3 regions of the Bacillus sp. CGMCC 1.16607 genome follow, and region 2 is predicted to be linked to each of the others. Evidence: predicted binding sites of a transcription regulator. Region 2 holds the regulator's gene; each other region holds the start of a gene.
The links. The regulator Rex, encoded in region 2, represses fermentation and respiration genes when NADH is low (regulators of the CRP and FNR family bind a similar motif). The targets are predictions, from matches to a motif close to TTGTGAAATATTTCACAA.
Positions count from the first base shown of each region.

Region 1: a site for Rex is predicted at 1,959-1,976, ahead of qoxA (cytochrome aa3 quinol oxidase subunit II). Genes of this name have one in related genera too.
Region 3: a site for Rex is predicted at 1,616-1,633, ahead of ACFSO7_RS16765 (NarK family nitrate/nitrite MFS transporter). Genes of this name have one in related genera too.

Region 1 is NZ_JBHUJX010000016.1:25,960-29,236, reverse strand. Features, by position in the region: partial or broken gene ACFSO7_RS09775 (MCP four helix bundle domain-containing protein) at 191-982, opposite strand; gene ACFSO7_RS09770 (NUDIX hydrolase) at 1,106-1,702, opposite strand; gene qoxA (cytochrome aa3 quinol oxidase subunit II) at 2,059-3,045, shown strand; gene qoxB (cytochrome aa3 quinol oxidase subunit I) at 3,035-3,277, shown strand, end outside.
Region 2 is NZ_JBHUJX010000014.1:14,190-17,466, reverse strand. Features, by position in the region: gene abc-f (ribosomal protection-like ABC-F family protein) at 1-1,171, opposite strand, end outside; gene moaC (cyclic pyranopterin monophosphate synthase MoaC) at 1,313-1,807, shown strand; gene ACFSO7_RS09505 (redox-sensing transcriptional repressor Rex) at 1,846-2,493, shown strand; gene ACFSO7_RS09500 (YdiK family protein) at 2,594-2,797, opposite strand; gene ACFSO7_RS09495 (CPBP family intramembrane glutamic endopeptidase) at 2,852-3,277, opposite strand, start outside.
Region 3 is NZ_JBHUJX010000025.1:89,654-92,930, reverse strand. Features, by position in the region: gene ACFSO7_RS16770 (hypothetical protein) at 1-73, opposite strand, end outside; gene ACFSO7_RS16765 (NarK family nitrate/nitrite MFS transporter) at 243-1,529, opposite strand; gene ACFSO7_RS16760 (hypothetical protein) at 1,767-2,546, opposite strand; gene ACFSO7_RS16755 (hypothetical protein) at 2,834-3,277, shown strand, end outside.

The sequences.
Region 1 (3,277 bases), on a different contig from region 2:
CCACTTGGTTCGCTTGAGATGAATGTTGAGCTTGTTTTTCAGAACCAATTGCTACTTCTTGAATGGCTAAAGAAATTTGTTCAGTTGCTCGACTATTTTGTTCCGAACTTGCAAGTAATTGTTCTGTAGATGATGCTACCATTCCTGTACTAGAACGAATTTGTCGAATCAAGTTAGCTAAATTTGTACCCATTATATTAAAACTATCTGCCAGAACCCCAATTTCGTCCTTGTTTTTAATAGAAATACGATCCATTGAAAGATCGCCTTCTGCTGCTTGTTTGATGTTCTTCGTTACCCACGAAAGTGGTCGTGAAATTGTTTGCCCAATAATAAAAGCAATGCCAAGACCTAAAACGATTGCCACGATAAGAAGAGATATATTCAAAATTCTGCCAATACTAAAAAAAGATTGAACGTCATTACTAGCTTTCTTTGCACCATTATTGTTTAGTTTTATAAGAGCATCAATATCAGTTTGCATTTCAGCGTATGCCATTTCGGCATAATCTAAATTTTCCAGAAGGGTAATTCCATCTCCTTCTCCAGCTCCATTTAAAATACCCATTTTTCTTCCTTCATCCATAAAAATTTGGTGAAGGGATTGGTATGATTTCCATCTGTCTTGAAGTTGTTGAAAAGATTTCTTTTCCTCTTTAGAATTGATCGTCTTTTCATATTCCTTAAATGTTTTGTCAATTTCTTTCATTGTAGCATTTATTTCTTTTTCAATAGAATTCAGTTTTTGGTCACTGGATTGTAAAATATAAGAGTATTCTAGCGTGTTGACATGTTCCATTAATGTACTAACTTGGTTAATAGATCCCACACTCGGTAACCATTTTTCCGTAATTTGATCTGTTTTTTTGTCCATTTGACTCATACTCCAGTTGGATACTCCCCCCAGAATCCCCATGAGTACTAGAACAGCTAGAAAACCAAAATATAATTTTTTTCTAACCGAAAAGGTGCTATTTTTCATTCACATTACCCCTTTTATCAATTCTTATCACATTTTCAGATTTTTTGTAATTTTTTAAATCTATTATTCTTAATCTATCATATATTGTCAAAAAAAAGAATCCCTTTTATTGAAGGAATTCGTTTAATATAAGAAATCAATAAAGTGAGCGAGAATTCTAGCTGTTAGCCCCCAAATCACCCTATTTTCATAATGATAAAAGTACTCTTCGATTTGTCTTGCTCGCCAATTATAATTCTCAATCGGAAAGTCTTCCTCAGGATCTGCTTTGAAATTCACTCGATAGATTTTTGGCTTTGTGTTAATAAAAAAAGTAAGTGGAACAGAAAAAGTCTCTTCCACCTCGTCACCATTTGGATTTATCTTATCGGGTCTAGTAATGTAACCAACATATGGATAAACAATCATTCCAAATGGAGAAAATAAAAAATTCAACGGATGTACATTTGATATATCTTCTTTTTCAATCCCTAATTCCTCATTCGTCTCACGTATAGCTGCACTTTGCCCATCTGCATCCATTGCATCTATTCTTCCACCGGGAAAACAAATTTCTCCAGGCTGTCTTCTTAATTGATGTGAGCGAACTTCAAATAGGACATGAATTTCATTATCTTTATGAATGAGCGGTAATAATACGGCATATTTAGAAAAATTCTCACTGCCAAGAATAATGGGAGTATGATTTTGCAATTTAGAAAATACGTGTTCCAGATCCATCTACAACACCCCTTCTATTACGATCAATGCTTCAGCTTATTTTACATTATTTTTTTGAAAAATTCATGACGGTTTCGTTTATTTAAATATATATTTCGCATGAAATTCCCCCCTAACATAAAATAACCTCTTGAGTAAACTTCCATTTATTTCCTTGCTAATATTGTCACAAATAAAATTGAATAGGTGTGTTATCATCATAGGTGTAGTGATAACTCAATATACCGCGGTTTTCACTCTTATATTTTGTTCAAGATTGTGAAGAAATGAACAAACAAAATTTGTTTTTGAACATTTTTTGAACAAATATGCAAATCTATTAAAATGTTTTTGTTCCATTGAAAGGAGTTGTCAACATGAAGTTTAAAGGTATGATTGCTTCACTTGTGGGAATCTTTTCTCTCGTGCTGCTTAGTGGTTGTGAAACCAATATGGTTGTATTTGAACCACAAGGTCCAGCTGCAAGAAGTATTATGGACTTAATTAATTGGTCTCTAATTTGGATGCTTCTTGTCGTTGTCGTTGTGTTTGTCATGTTTGGTTTTATCGTTTGGAAATATCGTGAAAAACCAGAAAATAAAGATTACGAGCCTCCCGAAGAACATGGAAGTATTGTTTTAGAGATTATTTGGACAGCTATCCCGATATTAATTTTAATTGCTTTAACCATTCCAACTGTTAAAACCTTATATGCATTAGAAGAAGTACCTAAAGGATATGAAAAGAAAGAACCAATCACTATTAATGTTACTGCGGCAGATTGGAAATGGATTTTCAGCTATCCTGAACAAAATGTTGAAACGATTAATTACGTGAATATTCCTGAAGATCGACCTGTTCATTTCAAGCTAACATCTGCCGGTACTATGCAGTCCTTTTGGGTTCCAGCCCTCGGTGGACAAAAATATGCGATGAACAAAATGGAAACAGAATTAATTTTAGTTGCTGACAATCCAGGTTCTTACCTTGGACGAAACTCTAATTTTAACGGAAAAGGTTATACCGAAATGGAATTTGAAGTCCTAGCCCAAACGCAAGAAGATTTTGATCAATGGGTAAAAGACGTAAAGAAAACCTCTCCTAAACTAACAGAAAAAGAATATGAAAAACTGTTAAAACCGACCCATCTCGGGCGTATGACATTTTCAAATACACATCTGGACTGGGTCAACCATGCAGAATTAAACTCGAAGAATTATACAAGTCCAGAGAGCTATCGAGGACATGGCTATCAGGGAGAAATTTTTGACGAACCAGCTCAAATAGAAGATAACAATAGCAATCATGATGGTCACAGTATGAACGACGAAGATTCAAATGGAGGTGGACATAGTGGGCATTAAATGGGATGAATTCTTTATTACTGGTGACCCTCTTATTCTTGGTTCACAAATAGCGATTCTCATGACGATGTTAGGAATAGTCGCCGGACTCACTTATTTTAAAAAATGGAAATGGTTATGGACAGAATGGATCACGACCGTTGACCATAAAAAAATTGGCATCATGTACATCCTTGCAGCTGTTCTTATGTTTTTCCGTGGTGGCATGGATGGGCTCTTAATGAAAGCTCAA
Region 2 (3,277 bases):
AACCAAGTCGTATTCCCCCTGAGAGAGGAGGGAGTTTTTCGATAAGTGTCTTTAATAAGGTTGATTTTCCAATCCCGTTTGGTCCCACTAAAGCTACACTTTCCCCACGTGTTAATCGAAAGCTCAGATCTTTGGAGATAGCTTCCTGCTTGTAGCCAATGTCCAATTGATCTAAATTGAGAACTTCATTGCCACTTTGTCTTTCGATCTCAAAGCGGAAGGAAGCAGATTTTTCATCCCCTAATGGACGGTCCAATCGGTCCATCTTTTCAAGCTTTTTCCTGCGCGACTGCGCACGTTTTGTTGTCGTTGCTCGCGCCAAATTTCGCTGAATAAAATCCTCCAGCTTAGCAATTTCGTCTTGCTGCCTTTCAAAAAGCTTCAGATCCCGTTCATACTGTTCTGCTTTTTGGTCGAGATACGTACTATAATTACCAAGGAATTTTTGAATAAGGTTACGTGACATTTCATAAACCTGTGTAACGACCTTATCTAAGAAATAACGGTCATGCGAAACAATTAAGATCGCGCCATTATAGGTTTGTAAATATTGTTCAAGCCAGGAAAGAGTTTCGATGTCTAAATGGTTCGTAGGCTCGTCCAAAATTAAGATATCAGGTTTTGTTAAAAGAAGCTTACCTAAAGCGAGCCGTGTCTTTTGTCCGCCACTTAAAGTGGCAATTTTCGTAGAATAATCAAAGGATTGGAAATTCAACCCGTGAAGCACAGAACGAATGTCAGCTTCATATTGATATCCACCTGAATCCTTAAATGTAATTTGTAGGACGTCATAATCTTTCAAAACGCGCTCGTATAAAGCCGGATCCTCCAAAACAGTTGGATCGGACATTTTTTCCTCAAGTAGACGTAATTCTCTTTCCATCTGCTGTAATGGCTTGAAAACAGTCAGCATCTCTTCCCAGATGGATAAAGCAGACTCAAGACCTGTATTTTGGGCAAGATAACCGATGGTCACATCTTTCGGTTTAATGATTTCGCCTGAATCAAAGCTCATTTGACCAGAGATAATCTTTAATAGAGTTGATTTACCTGCACCATTACGGCCAACAAGGGCAATACGATCACGGGTTTGAATTTCAAGCTTTATATTCGATAAAATGGTTTCAGCACCAAAATGTTTAAATAGCTGATTAACTTGTAATAAAATCATCAATTTTCACCTCAATTACTTAAGATAAGTGTATCGTAATCTACACATATCGGCAATAATGTTGAATATGTGAAGGGGTATACAAACATCACACACAGATGTAAAAAAATAGTGTATGATTAGGTTGGGAGGAGTATTTACATGGCAGAGCTTACACATTTTAACGAAAGCGGCAGAGCAAAAATGGTGGATGTGAGTGATAAACCCGAAACAGTTAGAACCGCTATTGCTCAGTCAAGTATTCGACTAAATCAAGAAATATATGAAAAAATCACAAATCAAACGATGAAAAAAGGTGATGTTCTGGCTGTCGCTCAAGTTGCGGCTGTGATGGCATGTAAAAAAACGTGGGAAATAATTCCGATGTGTCATCCGATCCCTCTTACTGGGATAGACTTATCCTTTTCATGGGAAAAAATAGAGACTGATTATCTCTTACATATATATTCCACTGTGAAAACAAAAGGAAACACGGGTGTAGAAATGGAAGCACTAACAGCAGCATCCGTATGTGCATTGACTGTTTATGATATGTGCAAGGCGATAGATAAAGGAATGGTCATTGGGCCAACCTTTCTTGTAGAAAAAACAGGTGGAAAAAATGGTGATTTTAAAAGAGTGAATGATGTAAAATAGATAAGCAAAATTTGATGAGGTAGGGGATGGGATGGTACATGAGTAATGAGCAGATGAAAATACCGCAAGCAACGGCAAAGCGGCTGCCGTTATATTATCGATTTTTAAAAAATTTACATTCCTCTGGGAAGCAGAGGGTTTCATCGGCTGAATTAAGTGAAGCGGTGAAAGTAGATTCCGCTACAATTCGTAGAGACTTTTCCTATTTTGGGGCGTTAGGGAAAAAAGGCTATGGCTATAATGTTAATTATTTATTATCGTTCTTTCGCAAAACACTAGACCAAGATGAGCTAACAAAGGTTGCTTTAATTGGAGTGGGGAATTTAGGAACGGCCTTTTTAAATTATAATTTTTTGAAAAATAATAACACAAAGATCGAAGTTGCTTTTGATGTAGATGAAGGGAAGGTAGGTACCTTCATTGGTGATGTGAAAGTTCTCCACATGGATGATCTTGAGGAAAAATTAGTGGAATTGGGGGTCCAGGTAGCGATTCTGACTGTTCCTGCACCCGTTGCTCAAACGATCACGGATAAGCTAATAAGAGCAAATGTGAAAGGAATCTTGAATTTCACCCCTGCACGTCTAGCTGTTCCAAGTTCGATTCGTGTTCATCATATTGATTTAGCGGTCGAGTTACAAAGTTTGATTTACTTTTTAAAACATTACTCGAGTGAAGAGGAATAAAAAACTCGGAGGTTCTTTCGCATTATCGACACTAATACATCCTGTACGTTGGGTTTAGAACGCTTGCGCTAGACATTAAAAAATGAGTCCATTTTCGGACTCATTTTTTTGGTCGAGCTTTTTTTAGTTTAAAATGAAAGGCGATCATTTTAAGACCTGAACCTAGATCAAAGGTGGCTAAAATGACTAATAGATAAGAAAAGAAATCCCAACCGCCTTCTCGAACGTTTTGTATGGCGAAATAAGTAAATAAAGCTGCTAGCAAAAGATAGAGGATGCCAGATCCTAATGGTGATTGTCTCATTTGTCCCTCCAAAAAAATAGAACTTCAAAAAGTGGAGTTCTTGTATTAGGTTGTTTACATAAAAAGTGAGATGAATCCTTGAATTTTTTCAGCATCACGCATCATTTTCTCAATGTCTTCTTTAAAAATGGACTGAATAAGTACGACAAATGTATTCATCGAGACATGAGCAAATATCGGAACCCAGATTCGCTTTGTTTTTACATAAAGAAAAGCGAAGGTGAACCCCATAGCCGAATAAAGCAATACATGTTCCGGCTCCATATGAGCGAGTGCAAAAATAACCGAACTGATTAACCCAGAGAGGAAAAAATTAAATCGCTTGTATAGAGACCCGAATAGAATTTTTCGAAACACGATTTCCTCTAATACAGGGCCTAAAATGGAACTGACAATGATGACAAATGGGAATAGATTAATGATTTCCATAATTTCTTTTGTATTTTCTGACCCCGGCTCAATTCCGAGCAAATTTTCGAT
Region 3 (3,277 bases), on a different contig from region 2:
ATGAGACATTTGGTAATTTAGTAAGAGTAAAACCAGAAAATATACAAGCTAAGAAAAGCGCTACAAGATGCATAACGTATCCCTCCCTTCTTTCCTTGTATAAATAATATATGAAGAGAAGGGAAGATTGCACAGTAAAATAAACAGAATATTCAATAAGTATTAAAAATGATCATAAATTACTACTTTTTAGCTAAAAAAATAAAAGACCGGAAGACCGGTCTTTTTGGAGTATAAATGAATTAACACTTTACTGCAGCATTCTTTCTTTGATAATAGAACCAGTTTAATAGTATGGAAACAAGATAAATCGCAATAAAGAAGTAAAATGCTGTAACTGGGGTACCAGTTGTTTTAACTGACCATCCAAATAGTTTTGGAATAAAGAATGATCCGTATGCTGCAAAGGCAGCTGTGAAACCTAATACGGGTGCTGCTTCTTTTGCAATAAAGATATTTGGAATCATTTGGAATGTAGATCCTGAACCAATACCAGCAGCTAGGAATAATACTAAAAATGAAAGTAAGAAACCTGAGAACTGGTGCTGGTTAATAAAGAATATAACAGATGATGCTCCAGCAATCATTACTATTAATACAAAGAACGTAACGCGTGAGCCCCCGATTTTATCAGAAATCCATCCACCAACTGGTCTTGCTGCAGCAGCAACTAATGCTCCTAAAAAAGCTAGAGAAATATGTTCAGGGAACTGTGACTTTAACAATAACGGGAATGCGGCAGAATATCCGATAAATGATCCGAAAGTTGCAACATAAAGTACAGACATGATCCAAGTATGTTTTCGTTTAACAATGACAAATTGATCTTTAACTGATTGTGTAGCGTTTGGTAGATTATCCATTCCAAATAGTGCGATGACAGATAAAAGAATAATAGGTATAACCCAAATGAAAGCAGCGTTTTGCAACCATACTTGTGTACCATCTGGTAAAACTTGACCTTTTCCACCAATAAAAGCAAAAGTTCCAGTAGTAATAATTAAAGGGGTTACAAATTGGACGACAGATACACCCATATTACCTAAACCGCCATTAATCCCTAAAGCTGTACCTTTTTCCTTCTTCGGAAAGAAAAAGCTAATATTAGCAACAGAAGATGAGAAGTTTCCGCCACCTAAACCACAAAGTGCAGCAAGCAGTAACATAATTGAATATGGAGTATCAGGATTTTGAACAGCTAGCCCGATACCAGTTGCAGGAATAGCTAGAATCGCTGTAGAAAAGACTGTCCAGTTACGCCCACCAAATTTACCTACACCAAATGTATAGACAAATCGTAAAGTTGCTCCAACTAATCCAGGAATGGCTGCTAAAGTAAACAATTGTTCCTCTGTAAATTGAAAGCCAATATCATTTAATCGAATCGCTACAACTGACCAAATTTGCCAGACAATAAATGCAAGCATTAGTGACGGGACAGAGATCCAGAGATTTCTTCTTGCATGCTTTTTACCTTCAGAGTTCCAAAACTTTTCATCTTCGGGGTTCCAATTACTAATTCGTGCCATGATGGTTTCCTCCATTTATAATACTAAATTCATTCATTTGTTAATTTTCTTTACACTGCTAATATATAAATTTATCTTCTTTAAAAGTGTGAAGTTCGTCACAAAAATGGTGAAGGAAATGTGAACACCGAAGGAAAGACATAAATTTGTAAAATTTCACAATCAAAATGTAAAAAAATAGTAAGTAAAACACAGAAAAATAAAAAATACCTCCTAAAAAGGAGGTAAAGGTACATATTAATCATTATTGTTTTTTTCGCTTTTTTCTTTCGGTCTACTAGATAGAAGGAAAGGTTTCATAAATCCCGTTTTGCTGACCAATCCATTTAGATAATCGGTAGTAGATTGATATGAGTTTTCCACCTTCTCGATAACTAAATTTACTCTTTCAAAAACTAATGACTTTAAGAAATCTAATTGACGGATTATTTTTTCATTGAATGCTTCCTGCTTATCTAATCGCTCCATCACCGTGTTATGGTATACATCATGAAGTTGTAGCTTTTGGTCCATTTCCTGTACCATTTTTTCTTGCAATTGTAATTGGGTAGTAAGTTCCATTGCTAAATCCACATAATTTGTTAATAAGGAGTTTGTATTTTTAAGTTGCTGATCTTGAAAACTGAGTTGATCCAATATCGCTTGATTGATTAATTGCTCTTTACCAATATTTTCACTTAATTGTTTGTTCTGATCTTGTAATTCTTGTAGGGAATTGGAAATATCAGCTGTTGTCTTTCCCTGGTTTTCAAATTTTTCAAGAAATTGAGTGGATATTTCTGTTTGTTCTTTATTCACTTTTAATATTTGTTCGATTTTTACTTCCTGAGTATGCTGTGTTTGATGGACGGTTGAAAGTACTTTATCGATCGATTCATTGATTGCTTCATTTTGATTAATCTGTTGTGATAAGAATTCTGTAAGATAATTTAGTCGAAAACTTTGCTGGTTTGGATTTGGTAATGGTTGTTTAGGAGTAAAGACTTTTGAACGAATACTCCGTTCATCTCTATACATCATTTACACCCTTTCTTTGTGTTGCCTTTTTACTATCGTATGAAGTATTAGGGGGTATAGGTGATAATAAATTTGGATTTTTGCAACATATTGTTTAAAAAATATAATATTTTCAAGTATTTTCTAACTATTTCTAAAAGTTTTTACTTGCAAAAAATTACAATAATAGATAAATTATAAATTGTCAGGAAAATGACACACTCTTTAGGTTTAGAAAGACTGTAAAAAAAATAAAAGGGAGTCAGTCGGTTTTTTCTCTAAAGAGAAGATAAAGGGGAGGAAACAAAATGAAAAAGACAGGAACATTATTGGTATCTTCATTATTACTTTTAGGCTTAACTGCTTGTTCAAGTGATAGTGGTAAATCGGAAGACAAAGGTAAAGAAGAAAAAACAGAGGTTGTTGAAAAAGAAAAAGTAGATCAAAATAAAGAATTACGATCTGCTCTTTTAACTTATCAAGGTGCTGTAACGAAGGTCATTCGTGGTGCAGAAGATGGAATTGCTGGAGGAGAACTTGATCCAACAGAAGTGGCAAATACTTTCTCAACTGACCTTACAGCAGTTGAAATCCCAGATACATTAAAAGAATATGCAAGTGATTTAGAAAAGGCAAATCAAGATTTAACACAATATTATACAAAGAAGGCTGAGTTACTAAAAGCTAAGTCTGAAGATTTTACAGAGGCAGATACTCTTAAACAATCTTATATTGATGCTGTAACTGGTGTT